DNA from 4 places in the Fundidesulfovibrio butyratiphilus genome. Region 4 is predicted to be linked to each of the others. Evidence: riboswitches for the same ligand, from Rfam matches in the RefSeq annotation. Region 4 holds a riboswitch; each other region holds the start of a gene.

Region 1 (3,829 bases), on a different contig from region 4:
GCCAGGGCGGCGCGGCGTTTTTCTCCGCCGGAAAGGGTGGTCACGGACCGGTCCGCCAAGTGGGCCAGGTCTGTTTCGGACAGGGCCCGCCTGGCCGCGTCCAGGTCCGGGGCCCCGGGGGCGGCGAAGCGGCCCAGGTGGGGGTAGCGGCCCATGAGGGCGCAGTCGAGCACCGTGAAACCGAAGCGGTCCAGGGTTTCCTGGGGAAGAAAGCCCACTTGGCGGGCCAGGGCGCGTCGGGACAGGGTGAAGACGTCGATTCCGGCCAGCTCCACCCGCCCGGCGGCCGGACGTTCCAGCGCGGCCAGGCAGTGAAGCAGGGTGGATTTGCCCGCCCCGTTGGGCCCGACCACGCCCAGCACTTCGCCGGCTCGCAGCGCGATGTCGGCTCCGGCCAGGGCTTCGTGTCCACCGCGCACCACCCGCAGGCCGGTCCCGCGCAAAAGAACCGGGTCGGGCGTCCGCGCGCTACACACGGGCCGCTCCGCGCACGAAGAGCAGGCAGAAGTAGGGGCCGCCCAAGAGCGCCGTCAGCACGCCCACCGGCACCTCGTGGGGCAGGACCGTGCGCACGGCCGTATCCGCCGCCAGCAGGAGGACGGCTCCGGCCAGGGCGGACAGGGGCAGGAGACGGCGATGGGCCGGGCCGGCGGCCAGGCGCACCATGTGGGGCACCACCAGGCCCACGAAACCGATGATGCCCGAGACGGCCACGCAGGCCGCGACACAGGCCGAGGCGCAGACGAGGAGCCCCAGGCGCACCGCGGCCACGTTCACGCCCAGCCCCTTCGCGGTTTCGTCGCCCGCGCACAGGGCGTCCAGGTCGCGGGCGAAGGCCACGGCCCCGGCCAGTCCCATGCCCAGGCCGCCCAGGGCCAGCCAGGCCTCGGACCAGGTCTTGGCCACGAATCCGCCCATGAGCCAGAACACCAGGCCGGCCACGTTGTCGCCGGCCAGAAACTTCACGAATCCCAGTCCCGCCTGCAAGGTGGCGGACACGATGACTCCGGCCAGAACCAGGGTGACCGGATCGAGGCGTCCCCTGGCCGTGGCCAGGGTCAGCACCACGGCGAGCGCGGCCAGGGAGCCCGCCAGGGAACAGGCGGCCAGGGCCAGTTCGCCGTGGCCGCCCACGCCGGCCAGCAGGCCCAGGCAGGCCCCGAGCGCTCCCCCGGCCGAGACGCCCAGGGTGTAGGAATCGGCCAGGGGGTTTTGCAGAAGTCCCTGGAACAGTCCGCCGGAGAGGGCCAGGGCCGCGCCCACGGCTCCGGCGGCGACGATGCGGGGCAGTCGGATTTCGAGAACCAGGCGTTGGGCCACGTCGCCCACGCCGTCCAGGCAGGAGGAGCAGGCCAGGAGCTTGCCGGCCAGGATGCGCCCCACCAGCCCGGCGGGCAGGGGGGCCGGTCCGTTGGAAGCGGCCCAGGCCACCAGCAGGGCCAAGGCGGCGATCAGGGCCAGGGCCGTTGCGCCGGCGCGTGAGCGCCCCGGAAGGGGGGTCAAGGACGGGCTCCGGGGAGGGGAGAGGCGACGCGGACCGCGAAACGGGCGAAACGCGCACGCGCGCCCAGGCGACGAGCGCTGGTCGCGGGCTCGGCCTGACGAAACGCGTTGCCGCATGCGCGGCGGGGCGGCAAGGACGAAAGGCGTCGAATGCGGGACGCGCGGGACAAAATCACGGTGTTTCCTCCTCGGGAACCGGGCTCGGGCGTCCGCCAGGGAATCCGGGCCAGGCGGCCGGGCGCTTCCGCATTCGGCTCCGTGACGCGCGGCATGCGACTTCGGAAACCGATCGTGGAAGTCGGCCATGCTCCCGGCCGGGCGGACGTGTTCGCCCGGTCCGGGAGCATGGCCGCGCCCGGCGTTCCGGCAGGTCTTCTGGCTTCCGGATCATTCTACTCCCCGCGCCTTCCCGCCCGTGGGCAGTGGCGTCTGGCGGGTTTCGTCCCCGGTCACAGCGGCGGGACCGCTCCGGTTTCGCACCGGATTCCCTCGCAAGCGCCCCATATTCAGGGGGCCGGAACGCCAGTTTCCTAGGACAAAGCCCGACCCCTGTCAAAGAGGGTCTTGCAAAACGCCCCGTCAAACTGCTACCGGCCCCAGCATGAAGCGTGCAATTCTCTACATTCTCTGCCTGCTTGCTTTTATTGAAGTGTCGTCGCGCATTTTTTGGCGCATGCTCGATCGCACCTGGGGCTTTGTGGTGCCGCAACAGATCGGGTGCTTTGATCCGGACTTGGGATGGTCGCTCAAGCCCGGGGCCACGGCCTGGTCCAAGACCACCGGGGTGGACGTGGAATACGCCATCAACGACCAGGGCTATCGCGGACCGGTGGTGACGCCCGAAAAGCCCGAAGGCACGTTCCGCATCGTGGTGGTGGGCGACTCCCACGCGTTCGGTTTCGGACTGCGCGAACGGTTCACCTTGCCCGTGTTGCTTCAGGGGTACTTCAAGAACGTCGAGGTGGTGAACCTGGCCGTGAGCGGCTACGGCATCGACCAGATGCTCTTGCGGGTGCGCCGCGACGGCTACAAGCTCCACCCGGATCTGGTGATCTGCTACGTGCCGCACTTTGCCGACTTTCGGCACATGACCGACAGCATTTGGCGCCTGGGCAAGCCGCGTTTCGTGGAGGAAAACGGCAAGCTGGAGCTCAAGAATTCTCCCGTGACCAACAATTCTCCCCTGTTCATGGCTCTTGTGGCGGCGGACCGGTTTGCCGCGACCTGGTGTCGTACCTACGAGATCCTGCGCAACACCGTGTATTGGATGGCCATCCCCAAGGCCAAGCCCGGCGAGGTCGGACCTCCGCTCGATCCCAAGTTCTGGGCCGACACCGTGGGGCTGGGACTGGACATCGCCCGCCTTTTCGACCGCGAAAGCCAGGAACACGGGGCCAAGTTCATCCTGTTCACCCGGGTGGGCCAGATGTTCGTGGACGCCTTTAAACAGGGCGGTCCCCCGTGCCTCTACGTGGGCACGCCCCTGGTCAACGACGAAATGGTTCTGGCCCACGACCCCTTTCGCCATCCCAACGAGGCGGCCAGCGGGGTTCTCGCCTGGGAGCTGACCAAGTTTCTCAAGGAAAAGGATTTCGTGCCCAAGCAGTACTGGGGCGTGCCCATGGTGCAATAACGCCGACCCGGGCAAAGGGGGTTGGACAACCGCCTTTCGTCCGGGTATCCAGAGAAAGAGACCGACCAGAAGGTCCATCCCGGTCCGCACGGCGGACCAATTCAGGAGGTTCGTCCCGTGGCGTCCTTGCTCGAGACGTTACAATCCATAGACTTCTGCAAACTGGCCCGCTTGTACGAACTCTTCGCCACCATCTACCACGTGGCGTTGGACTACGAAGAGGAACTCATCAGTGTGCTCGAAGTCGACCAGGACGTGCGCATAGCCCGCGACGTGGCCACCTTGCCCCTGGAGGAGGAAGACTCCCCGGCCTGCATGTGGACGCTCAACGAGTATATCCGTCGCAATATCCATTCCGAGCGGACGGCCAAACTCTTCGTGGCCGCGCTTCTGCCCCGGCTCGACGCCCAACTGGCGGGGCTCGGCGTGCAGACCGCGGGGACGCAGGCCCAGGTGCTGCCCCCGAGCGATCCCCTCGTCCGGCTCATGAACTCCAACTACTACACGCCCATCCAGGTGGAAGTCGGCGGCAGCAAGGGCGAATACGTCATCGCCCCGCGCATCAAGCCCATCTTTTCCCGCTGGATCGGCGCCGACCCCCTGGATTACGACGAGGCCTATTTTTCGGCCACCATTTCCTATCATTTTCTCGAACATCACACCCTGGTCAAGGACGGCCGGGTGAACAATCAC
Region 2 (3,829 bases), 490 kb from region 4:
GTCCCCCTGGCGATGGCGTCTCGCAAGGCGTTAAGCTGGACAAGCGTATCGGAAATAGTGCCCATCAGCGCATGAATGTTTCCTCCCAGCACGCCAAACCCGCTGAAATTGAGGACAAGGGCCGGCTTTTCCCCGACACTGCCGCCTGATGTTTCAATCAAAATATTCATCGTATTGACAGCGGACTGCCGTTCCAACACGGGCTGAAAATCGTGCTGTATGGCCTTGAACAATTCACTCGTGGCGTAGACAACGCCCTGGGCATGATAAAACGCGCCCCTGACGTTCCACACGTAATTTCCTTCCCTGTACACGTTTCTCAAGCGCGTGTACTCTGAACTGAGTATCGCATTCATCTCATTGATGATATCTTCCAGCTGATCGCTTCTCGGACTCAACTGGGGAATTTCTCCCTTTCCCAGGCGGTCATTAAAAGACTTGTAGCGGTTCAATCCCTGGGCAAAACGGTCCCTGCTGTCATCTTCACTGAAAAGAGACCACGAATCAGGGCTTCTATTGAAATCGTCGGCTGCGTCGAGCAACTCCGCTCCCGCGGGGCTTTCAGCTCCGATTCTGAACAGATGAGGTATGTGCTGGCTCATTCTCCGAAGAACAAAATGCTCGCCCCTTTGAAAAGCCTTCACGTCCAGGCGCATTCTGATTGGAGACACCAGTGCGCTGGGAGCCCATCCGGTATCGAGTTCGCGCTCGATCATGTCACTCATCGTTTGTATGATGTGACTTTTCCCGGAAGCAAGTTCATGCTCGGGAAGATATTCCGAATTGACACGTCCTGAAATTTGCCCAACACCATAATAAAGGCAGACGAGCAACAGGACGACCAGCAGGATCTTCACTGGTTTTCCAAAGCGGACTCTCTTGCATTGCTTTATTGCCGAAGTAACAGCAGACAATACGCCCTGGACACGAAAAATGGGTGACATACGACCTCCCCCAAGACAAAAATGATCAGTCAGATTGAAATTGAAAAAACTCCTACCGTTTTGTCAGCGGCAGGAGTCAGCGGCTGCCAACACCAATTTTGAACGACTCCATCTTCTTGTGAATTTTTTAACTCGTTCCTTGAATCAGGTCAAGGCGTGTCATACTATCGTTTTTCTTGGCACTTCGCCCCGCGACCTCGCCTGGAAGCCGAACCCAACCGAAAGGAGAGACTTTTCCCGCCTATTTGTCAGACTCCGGGCCTCCCTCCGCCCCACCAAAGCCCCACGAAGGGCCGGCGAACGAAATAACAACAAAACCGTGACCGCGCGAAGATCCTGCGCCACCGGGTCCGCGCATTCCCGATGTGCGTCTGAAAAACAGGAGCGGCGCGCCGCTCCCCGAACAGGACCGCAGCCCGCAATACGGGTCGCGCGCCCCTTCGGGCCTCGCCTTGACAGGGCGCACTCCCGGTTGTAGGGCCACTGCCAACGTCGCAGGTCCTCAATATCCATGAGGCGAAATGGGAAGTCCGGTGAAAGTCCGGCGCTGGCCCGCAACCGTAAGAGGGGACGAAAGCCGCGTGACGCCACTGTCCGCCAGGGCGCGGATGGGAAGGTGCGGCGAGTAGAACGATCCTTAAGCCGGGAAACCAGCCTGCGACAGCGTGTCGTAGGCTTCGAGGCCAAGCCGAAACGCGGACGCGTCCCCTTTCCGAAGACGGATGGGGCTTTTCGTCCGTTCCCTCCTCGAAGCCTCCTCTTCAACCCGATGAAGAAGGAGGTTTTTTTATGCGTTGTGCGGCGTTAGTCCTTTCTCTGCTTCTTTTTTCGGCCAGCGCGGCCCTGGCCGAAGATCGTGGCGGACAACCACGCGAACTGCCGGAAATGGTGGTCACGGCCACGGCCGAGCCCTCGGCCAGCACCCAGACCCCGGTCCACGTCCAGGTCATCGATCGAAAAGCCATCGACGAACTCGGGGCTTCCACACTGGACGATCTCGTCGCCCTCAAGGTTCCGGCCTCGGTGACCAAGTACCCCGGGGCCTATTCCAGCGCCAAGCTGCGCGGCTTCGACACCTACGCCTCGCCCGGGGCCAACATGGACGCCAAAACCCTGGTTCTGGTGGACGGCAACCCCGTGGCCACGGGCAACCTGGCGCTCATCCCCCTGGGCAACGTGGAGCGGGTGGAGGTCATGCGCGGACCGGGTTCGGTGCTCTACGGCGCTTCGGCCATGGGCGGGGTCATCAACGTGATCACCCGGCGCGGCAAGGGCAAACCCTCGGGCGCGGCGGAAGTCCGCTACGGTAGCTTCAACCGCGTCGAGCCCCGGGCCGACATCCAGGGCGGATTGGAAAACGGCTCGCTGGGAGCCAGCCTGGCCGGACGCGTCACCAGCGTCGACGCCTACGACGCCAGCGGCGGATGGCGCTACCCCAACACCGCCTACCACGACGGCGCGGCCTCGGGCACGGTGACCATTCGTCCCGTCGAAGGACACGCCCTCCACCTGATGGCCAACTTCTTCAACGCCTACGACGTGGGGGATCCCGGCCCGGTCTATTCGCGCACCCCCAGCGCCAAGGTGGACGACGTGCTCAAGAATTTCGCCGCCACCTACACCGGCGGCTCCAGCGCCGTCGACGTGGACTGGCGGCTGGCTTTCTGGGCCAACCGGCACGAGTACGACAACACCGACACGCCCTATTACGACAGCTCGAAGTTCAATACCGATCAGATCGGCCTGGACGGACGCGTCACCGTGCCCACCTTTTCGTTCGGCCGTTTCACCCTGGGCGCGCGATACCAGAACACCGAGGAAAAACGCGACGGGGACGGGGTCTATGCACCGGATTCCCGCTACGCGAACTGGGCCGCCTATGGGGAGGAAAAGCTCACTCTGGGCGACATCACGCTGCTTGGCGGACTGCGATACGACAACTACCAGCTGCGCATAAACGGCAACACCGTGCTCTGCGACGTGGTTTCGCGGGACAAGACCATGGATCACCTGAGCTGGCGATTCGGCGCGAACTGGAACGCCACTGACTGGTTGACCCTGCGCGCCACGGCCGGCTCGGCCTTCACCCCGCCCGACGCCTACAAGTTCAGCGGACGCTTTCAGCAGTGGGGCACGTGGTATTTGGGCAATTCGGGCCTCAAGCCCGAAACCAGCGTCACCGGCGAGGCCGGCGCGGACGTGACCTGGAACGGACTGGAATTCTCGGGGACCTACTTCAACACCGCCTACAACGACGCCATCACCACGGCCACCCTGCCCGCAACCGCGTCCCAGACATGGGTGAACTCCTCGGGTTGGCGGCTCTCCGGCCTGGAAGGCTTCGTGCGCTACACCCACACGTTCGACGCCGGAACCAATCGTTTCAGCCTTACGCCGTCGCTCAACTGGATCTGGTTCTTCGAACGCGCCGAGCTCGACGACACCCTGGTCAACGCGCGCGGCACGGACACGGTGCTCGGGCTTTCGCGCTACACCCTGACCCCCGGCCTGCAAATCGGCTGGAACGAAACCCTGCGCCTTGACCTCTCCGCCCAGTGGCAGGGCGATCAAAAGGTGCAGGACTTCAACCCCTATTCCCCGGCCTACGGCAACGTGGTGGACAAGGACCCCTTCTTCGTCTTCAACGCCAAGCTCTCGTACCGCCCCGTAGAAAAGCTGGAAGCCTCGATCTCCGTGAACAACATCGCCGACGAACGCTACAGCTACGTTCGCGGCTATCCCATGCCGGGCAGAACCTTCAGCGTCGGACTGCGCTATGCGTTCTAGACAAAGCCCCGCCTTGGCGGCGGGGCCTCCCCTGGTGACCGCCGGGCCCGGCGGGCTTGTTCTGGAACGCGGCCCCGGTCACGTGTGCCTCACCCTGC
Region 3 (3,829 bases), on a different contig from region 4:
AGCAGGTTCACCAGTCCTTTTTCCATGAAAATGGGCCGGAATCGGTCGATGTTCCCCAGAACATGAGCCACCATGGCCCTGCGGAAGCTCTCGTGCGGCGGATGGTTGCGCATGTCGCCCACGCTGTTCAAATTGCCCAGCAACGGGTTGGAGCCGAAATTGTTCTTCCCGTGGCGGCGGTAGCAGCCGTGGATCGTGGGGATGAGCAGGGAGTCGCCGATCAGGTTGCAGAAGTGCGCGATGTAGTAGTCCGCGCAGATGGAGAACGTGGAGCTGGGCGGAGGCATGACCAGCTCCAGGGTGGAGCGGCGAAACATCATGCTGCTGGCCGTGGCCCAGACCCAGAATCCCCGCTGAAAGCTCGTCGCGCGCACGTGGCGGAACCGCCCCTTGGACTGGTGATCCATGTGCTGGCCGCCGATGATCTCGCCGGTGGAGCTCATCTGGTACTGGTTCGAACTGGTGAAGGCCACGGTGGGCCCCAGGGTCAGGTGGGCGCGCAGGTGGGCCAGGGCGAAGTCGGGCAACAGCGTGTCGTCGGCGTCCAGCATGACCACGAAACTGCCCGTGGACAGGGCCAGGCCGTCGCGAAAGGCTTCCATTTGGCCACCGTTGGCCGCACGTTCGAGGAGCCGAAAACGCTCCCCGGACCGGTTTTGTTCCAGGAACTCGCGCACCAGGGCCACGCTCTGATCGCACGAGGCGTCGTCCACCACCACGCACTCCCAGTTGTCGTAGGTCTGGGCCAGGACCGAACGCAGACACTCCACGATGTACCGGGCGTAGTTGTAGCTGGTCACGATGAAGCTGACGCGCGGCTTGCGGGCGTGAACCTGGTCCGGGCCGGCGGCGCGTCCGGACGAAAGGGCCTGGGCCTGGCGCATGGCCTGGCCGATCGCGCCGGGCCGGCTCAGCAGATGATGGATCGTCATGAGACGTGCGGTCCTTTGTCCAGGGGGTGCGGGGACGGCGCGTCGCAGGGGCGCGCGTCGCTGTCGGGGGCCGCGGCGAAGCGGGCTTCTATGCGCTCGCGATAGGCCTTTTCGTCCCGCATGTCGGACATGTACCAATTGGGGTCCGGGTTCCAGTCCTTGGCCCGACCCGCGTCGTAGATCCGCACCCGACCGGCCAGGGCCTTGGGCGAGCGGATGGCCAGGAGCGCTTCCAGGTTGCCGGGGCTCACGTCGTCGATCTCTTCGACGCTCGGGCGGCGCTGGAGCGGAATGGCGCAGCCGCAACGGGGGCAGGAGCGCAGTTTTTGCTCCCGGTAGTCCTCGGGCACGCGTCGCCACCAGCCGGGCTCGATAGGCCAGCCCCCGGGGCCGTGGAAAAGCATGTCCAGGCTGGCGGCCACCTCGCAGAAAAACGCCCCCTTGGGCGTGATGGAGGCCGACCAGGTGGTCTGCACCCAGCAGGCGTCGATCAGCCGCCACATTTCGTTTTCGTCGGGCACCATCTCGCGCGCGGCCACGAGCAGGGGTTGGTGCAGGATGCGGTCGGCGCTGTGGTCGTTGCAGAAGAGATGGCCGAAGATTTCGCGCACCAGGGGGCCGTAGCGCCGGCCCAGATCCGCCGGCACGGTGGACCACAGCCCGCGTCGGGTCTTGTCGGGCACGCGTTCGGCCAGGTATTTTGCCATGCGGGCGAATCGGGGATGGAGCAGGGGCTCGCCGCCGATCATGCCCACCATGCCCGGGAAGTCCGCCAGGGAATCCACGGCCCTGCGGAACGTATCCCAGTCCATGAAGAACGGTTTGCGGTGATGGCCGGTGAACCGGGTGCAGTTGGAGCACCGGTTGCGGCAGGCGTTGGTGATGTCGATCTGGATGATGCGCATCCGGGCGAGCGGTATCATGGTCCCTCGTCGGCGCGGGCGCGGACGGAGCCGGTCGGACCTGGACGGCCAGGCGGGCGCGAAACTTGGGCGCGTCCGAACCGTTTCCGCCGCGCTGGGCGCGGGTTGTGGTCGGCGAACCGAAACGAACCGGATGCGGGAGGGCGAAAACGAATCCGCCCGTTCTCCCTGGAGGGAAAACGGGCACGGGGTGATACGACGCGGCGTGGCCGGCAAGCGACGCCCGTCCTGGTCACTCCGGCCCATGTCGCGAGGCTCGGACGCCGACCGTTTCGAGGCGTCTTCTGGCTTGCGGGTCGGTCCCTTCGCGGGACCAGGGTCTCATGGCCGGCATCCTTCCCGGGGCTTACCCAGTGGATGCGGCCGATTCTCCCCGCTTACAGCAGCGCGTCTGCGACGGATTTGCACCGTCTTCCGTTTCTCGAAAGGTCATAAGGCAGACCCTTGGCCAATAGCTCCCGGCCGAAACCGCGTCAAGCCCGGACGCGCGCGCCCGGTTTCAGCCCCTGGCCGGTGCGGCGTTCGGCCAGGTCCGGCGCGGGTCGCGTTAGCAACTTCGTTTTCGCCGCTAACGTTCGGGCTCGATCCCCCTCTTGCCAGTTCCGGCCTGGCGCGTTATCTCATCGCGTGATTATTACGAGCACCCCCCCAAGGAGGACGATACATGTACAGCTATAACGCCCAACAGTCAGCCGCGCGCGCCGAGGTTCTGAGCGCCTTCATGCGCGGCGTCTGCAGCTGGATGGCCGGCGGCCTGGCCCTCACGGCCGTCATGTCCCTGGCCGTGGTTTCCAGTCCGGCCCTGATGCAGGCCATTTTCGGCTCCCCGCTCATCTGGGTGCTGCTCATCGCGGAACTGGGCATGGTGTTCTACCTCTCGGCCCGCGTTTCGCGCATGTCTCCCGGAGCGGCCACCGGCCTGTTCCTGGTCTACAGCGGACTCAACGGCGTCACCCTGGCTCCGATCTTTCTCGTGTACACGGGCTCTTCCATCGCCTCGGCCTTTGCCGTGAGCGCGGGCATGTTCGTGGCCATGAGCGTCTACGGCATGGTCACCAAGCGCGACCTGACCTCCCTGGGCAGCTTTCTTTTCATGGGCCTCATCGGCCTGTTGCTGGCCATGCTGGTCAACGTCTTTCTCAAGAACACGATGATGGATCTCATCATCAGCTGCGTGGGCGTGTTGATCTTCACGGGACTCACCGCCTACGACACCCAGAAGCTCAAGGACATGGGCGACTACGCCCCCATGGACGACGCCGCGGCCCTGCGCCGGGGCTCCATCATGGGCGCGCTCACCCTGTATCTCGACTTCATCAACCTCTTCCTCATGATGCTTCGCCTCTTCGGCTCCAGCCGCGACTAGCACCGAATCGGGCCGGGGACCTGCGGGTTCCCGGCCTTTCTTCCCATGAACGAGCTTCTTGACTGGCAGCGTCGTCTGCGTCCCCTGCTTTCCCTTCCCGCCGGCCTGTACGCTTTGGGGCGTCGGGCCTCGGCTTGGCTGTACCGCAAGCGCCTGCTTCCGTCCTGGAATCCCAAGGCCCCGTGCGTCGGGGTGGGCACCCTGGCCGTGGGGGCGTGGGGAGAAACGCTCGTCTCGGCCTGGATGCTCGGCTGGGCCCGGGCGCGGGGGCTTCGCGCGGCGGCCCTGGTTCATCCCGGATGGGGCGGGCCGAGCGATCCCCCCATGCGCGTGGATGCCGGCACCGACCCCTTTCACTGCGGAGCGCAAGCCGCCCTGCTGGCGCGCTACCGGCCGGAAGCCCTGGTCTATTGCGACCGCAGGCCGGCGCGGGCGGGACGAGCCGCGAAAAAGGCCGCCAATCCCGACTTCTATCTTTTGTGCGGACACTTCAGCGATCTTTCCGCCAGGCGCGGCGCGGACGTGGTGGTCTTGACCCCCCAGGATCTGGACAAGGGCTGGAACCGGCCGCTGCCGGCCGGGTGGTGGAGGGAATCGGCCCAGGCCCT
Region 4 (3,829 bases):
ATGCTGATGGCGGTGTCCTGAAAGGAGCGGGCGCCGCGTCTGCCCGAGGAAGTATGCGGGGATGGCGTGGTCAAATCAGACCAACTCGTTGATGACGTGCCCGATCACGCCTTCGTTGATGACATGGACAACCTCGTCGGACGGCGGTGTGGGTACGGTCACCTGTCCCGGCGGACTGGCTTGAAACTCCCCGGAGGGATGAGCCAGAACGGCGTCGGGAGAATGAACCAAGCCGTCGTAGGTTGCGAAATGGACCAGACCGTCGTTCACGTGTGGAAAGCTCCGGCTGGGGGTGAGACGGTTTCGACGGATAATCCGCCTCACCCCTTATAGGATCTTTGCCACTTCTTGTCACGCGTCGATTTTGACGAACGATATCCGCATAGTGTCGGACAAATTGCGTCAGGTTCGGCCGGGAGTTGCGCGCTTGGCGGCCTTGCGGACTACCCCTGGCTTACGCCGGCGCTGGAAAACGTGGCCATTTCGTTGAACACGGCCGCTCCGGCCCGGAGCAGCAGAAGCGCCAGCGCTCCGCCCGTGCCTTCCCCCAGGCGCAGGCCCAGGTGGAGCAGGGGGGAAGCGGACACTCGGTCCATGGCGGCCTTGTGCCCGGGTTCCGCCGAGGCGTGGCTGAAGAACACGTAGTCCATGACCGCCGGATTGAATTTCCAGGCCGCCACCAGGGCCGCGCCGGAGATGAAGCCGTCCACCAGGACCGCCTGGCGGTTGGCCGCTCCGCCCAGAATCAGCCCGGCCAGACAGGCGATTTCGTAGCCGCCCAGGGCGGACAGGATTTCCAGGGCGTCGCCGGAGGCCACGGCTGCGGCGTTGACTTCGAGGGATTGACGGATGACTCGGACCTTGCGGTCCACCCCCGAGGCGTCCAGTCCGGTGCCGGGGCCGGTGGCCTCGGCCGGGTCCAACCCCAGGTAGGCGCAGTACAGAGCCGTGGAGGGCGTGGTGTTGGCGATGCCCATGTCGCCCGTGCCCACGGTGGCGAAACCCTCGGCCTTGGCCCGATCGGCCAGGTCGAACCCCGCGTTCAGGGCTTCCAGACACTGTTCGCGGGTCATGGCCGGTCCCTTGGCCATGTTCGCCGTGCCCGGGCCCACTTTGGCCCGCACCAGCATGGGGTGCTCGGGAAAGTCGCCCCCCGCGCATCCGGCGTCCACCACCTTGAGGTCGGCGCCGGCCTGGCGCGCCAGCACGTTGATTCCCGCGCCGCCGTTGAGGAAGTTCATCACCATCTGCCGGGTGACCGCCTGGGGAAAGACGCTCACGCCCTCGTCAGCCACGCCGTGATCCCCGGCGCAGACGAAAAAAATAGCCGGATCGGGCGCCGGCTTGCCGCCGTTGGCGATCAAATAGAGGCGCAGGGCCAGCTCTTCCAGGCGGCCCAGGCTGCCCTTGGGCTTGGTGAGGTCGTCGAGATGGGCCTGGCCGGCCGGGATCAGGGAGGCGTCCACCGGGCGGATGCGCGCCAGGCGGGAAATAAAGTCGTTGGGCATGCGGGCTCCTTGCAGGGTTGGAGGTTGGGTTTCGTTCGAACCCAAGGCCGCAAAAACAAAAAATCCCTTGGCCCCGAAAGGGGCCAAGGGATAGCCGTTGCCATAGGTTCTATCCGTCAGTGGTCGCGTCCGTCCGTCTTCTGGCTCCCGGGTCGTCCTCCACCCGGCCTTCCCGCCCTGGGGCAGTGGCGTGTCGGGTATCGTCTCCGGTCACAGCGGCGGGACCGCCACGGTTTCACACCGTGTTCCGCAAGGCGGGCTTCAGCCCGCAACGGTCGCGATGGTCGGCACGCTAGTCCCGGGCGTTGGTCCTGTCAAGGCGCCGGCGGGAGGCACGCTTCAACGGTTCCTCAGCTCTTCGGGGCCGGGTTGACCAGGGGGCCTTGTCCCGTGGCGTCCTGCACCTGCTGCCAGAAGGAGGTGTCCACGGCCATGCGCTTGCGCGAGTGGGTCACCAGGGGCAACGGCACGTGGACGGGCATTTCATGCACCAGGCTCACCATCATGCCGGACTTGCCGGCCATGCCCGCGTGCACGGCCATGGAGCCCAACCGGTTGCAGTTCACCCGGTCGGCCGCGCTGGCCGGCACCGAGCGGATGATGTAGCTGGGATCGATGAACTTCAGGGTGATGGGAAGCTTGTCCTTGAAGTAGCTCTTGATTTCGGTCGTGAGCAGCCCGCAAATGTCGCCCAGCCAGCGGTTTCCCGAGGCGTCGGTGCGCAGGGATTCGGGCAGGTATTCCTGGCCGGCTCCTTCGGCCACCACGACCACGGCGTGGCCCCGGCGGTGGAGACGTTCGTGCAGGGCGGCGAGAAATCCTCCTGGACCCTGCAGGTCGAAATGCTGCTCCGGCACCAGGACGAAGTTGACCTCCTTGATGCCCAGGGTCGCCTCGGCCGCGATGAAACCCGACTCGCGGCCCATGACCTTGACCAGACCGATGCCGTAGGGCGCGCCCAGGGATTCCACGTGGGCGCAGCGGATGGCCTCGATGGCCTTTTCCACGGCGGTGCCGAAGCCGAAGGTGCGCGACACGAAATGGATGTCGTTGTCGATGGTCTTGGGAATGCAGACCACGGAGATCTTCAGGTCCCGTTCGCTGATGAGCGCGAAGATGGCCTGCGCGGCGCGCATGCTGCCCACGCCGCCCACCACGAAGAGCATGCCGACGTTGAGCCGTTCGAGGGAATCCACCACGTCCTCAACGGGCTGGGGACCCCGGGAGGAGCCGATGACCGAGCCGCCGAACTCATGGATGGGGGAGACGAATTCCGGGGTCAGCTCCACCACGTTGGGGTTGGTTTTGGGCAGGAAACCGGCCAGGCCGTAGCGGATGCCCAGGATCTTGGAAACGCCGTAGCCGTGATGGGCCTCCATGACGATGGAGCGAATCACGTCGTTTATGCCCGGGCAGAGTCCCCCGCAGGTGACCACGGCGCACTTGGTCTTGGGCGGATCGAAATAGATGCGCTCGCGTGGTCCGGCTTGTTCCAGGCTCACCTGGGCCTGGGCCGCGTGGCCGTTGAGAGAGCCGCTCACGATATTGATGAGCACCCGCTGCTCTTCGGTCACGAACATCGACCCCCGGCGGGGGTTGGGGATTTTCGGCTCGCCCAGACTTGGCACCCGGGTCTGTTCGGGGCTAAGGTGCGCAAGCCCCTGGTCGGGAAGTTCGTTTTCGTGCATGGAAGCCTCCGAAAGGGGGGGATGTTTTCGGTTCAACCCCTACCTAGCCTCAGGCGAGCGGCGTGACAAGATGCCCGCGACGACACGCAGGACATTTCTCTTTATTCCTCCGGTGCGCAAGCCCACGGGCGGCGTGGCCGTTCTTTGGGACATGGCCCGCCTGCTGCACCGGGCCGGCCTGCCGGCCTTCGCCGTCTTGCGCGAACCCGCGGTGTGGACTCCCCAGGGAGAATTGGCCCCCACAGTGGATTTCGTCCGTCTGGACCTTACCGCCCAAGACCTGTGGATTGTTCCGGAAGGGTGGACGAACGCCCTGGTCCCGGGATTGCGGGCGGGGGCCGAGTGCCTGGTGTACGTGCAGAATTGGGCCTACCTGTTTTCCGGGCTGCCCCCGGGAGCGCGCTGGCGGGATTTGCCCGTGGAGTTTCTGGCCGTTTCCGATCCGGTGGCCTGGTTCGTGGAGCACAGCCTGGGCCGCCGGCCGCCGGTGCTTCGTCCGGGCATCGACCTGGAGGTCTTCACCCCGCCCCGGTCCAAGCCGGACGCCCTGACCGTGGCCTACATGCCGCGCAAGAACCGGGCCCTGGCCGAGCAGATTCGGGCCGTGTTCGAAGCCCGGGGGCGTTTCGCGGT

The links. Region 4 has a riboswitch for cobalamin ahead of cobT (nicotinate-nucleotide--dimethylbenzimidazole phosphoribosyltransferase). Riboswitches for the same ligand answer to the same signal wherever they lie in the genome.
Region 1: it holds a riboswitch for cobalamin, as region 4 does, so the genes downstream of both, ACYQ01_RS07480 (FecCD family ABC transporter permease) here and cobT (nicotinate-nucleotide--dimethylbenzimidazole phosphoribosyltransferase) in region 4, are expected to answer to the same signal.
Region 2: it holds a riboswitch for cobalamin, as region 4 does, so the genes downstream of both, ACYQ01_RS16280 (TonB-dependent receptor plug domain-containing protein) here and cobT (nicotinate-nucleotide--dimethylbenzimidazole phosphoribosyltransferase) in region 4, are expected to answer to the same signal.
Region 3: it holds a riboswitch for cobalamin, as region 4 does, so the genes downstream of both, ACYQ01_RS07590 (radical SAM protein) here and cobT (nicotinate-nucleotide--dimethylbenzimidazole phosphoribosyltransferase) in region 4, are expected to answer to the same signal.

What each region holds. Positions count from the first base shown of each region.
Region 1 is NZ_BAAHXA010000001.1:1,582,957-1,586,785, reverse strand. Features, by position in the region: gene ACYQ01_RS07485 (ABC transporter ATP-binding protein) at 1-476, opposite strand, end outside; gene ACYQ01_RS07480 (FecCD family ABC transporter permease) at 469-1,503, opposite strand; cobalamin riboswitch at 1,852-2,037, opposite strand; gene ACYQ01_RS07475 (SGNH/GDSL hydrolase family protein) at 2,105-3,136, shown strand; gene ACYQ01_RS07470 (carbon-nitrogen hydrolase family protein) at 3,254-3,829, shown strand, end outside.
Region 2 is NZ_BAAHXA010000003.1:16,086-19,914, forward strand. Features, by position in the region: gene ACYQ01_RS16275 (DUF2333 family protein) at 1-857, opposite strand, end outside; cobalamin riboswitch at 1,424-1,617, shown strand; gene ACYQ01_RS16280 (TonB-dependent receptor plug domain-containing protein) at 1,734-3,731, shown strand; gene ACYQ01_RS16285 (adenosylcobinamide amidohydrolase) at 3,721-3,829, shown strand, end outside.
Region 3 is NZ_BAAHXA010000001.1:1,604,931-1,608,759, reverse strand. Features, by position in the region: gene ACYQ01_RS07595 (glycosyltransferase family 2 protein) at 1-932, opposite strand, end outside; gene ACYQ01_RS07590 (radical SAM protein) at 929-1,855, opposite strand; cobalamin riboswitch at 2,135-2,271, opposite strand; gene ACYQ01_RS07585 (Bax inhibitor-1/YccA family protein) at 2,520-3,221, shown strand; gene ACYQ01_RS07580 (tetraacyldisaccharide 4'-kinase) at 3,267-3,829, shown strand, end outside.
Region 4 is NZ_BAAHXA010000003.1:506,673-510,501, reverse strand. Features, by position in the region: gene ACYQ01_RS18410 (PAS domain S-box protein) at 1-74, opposite strand, end outside; gene ACYQ01_RS18405 (hypothetical protein) at 76-270, opposite strand; gene cobT (nicotinate-nucleotide--dimethylbenzimidazole phosphoribosyltransferase) at 444-1,508, opposite strand; cobalamin riboswitch at 1,623-1,799, opposite strand; gene ACYQ01_RS18395 (ATP-dependent 6-phosphofructokinase) at 1,859-3,196, opposite strand; gene ACYQ01_RS18390 (glycosyltransferase) at 3,267-3,829, shown strand, end outside.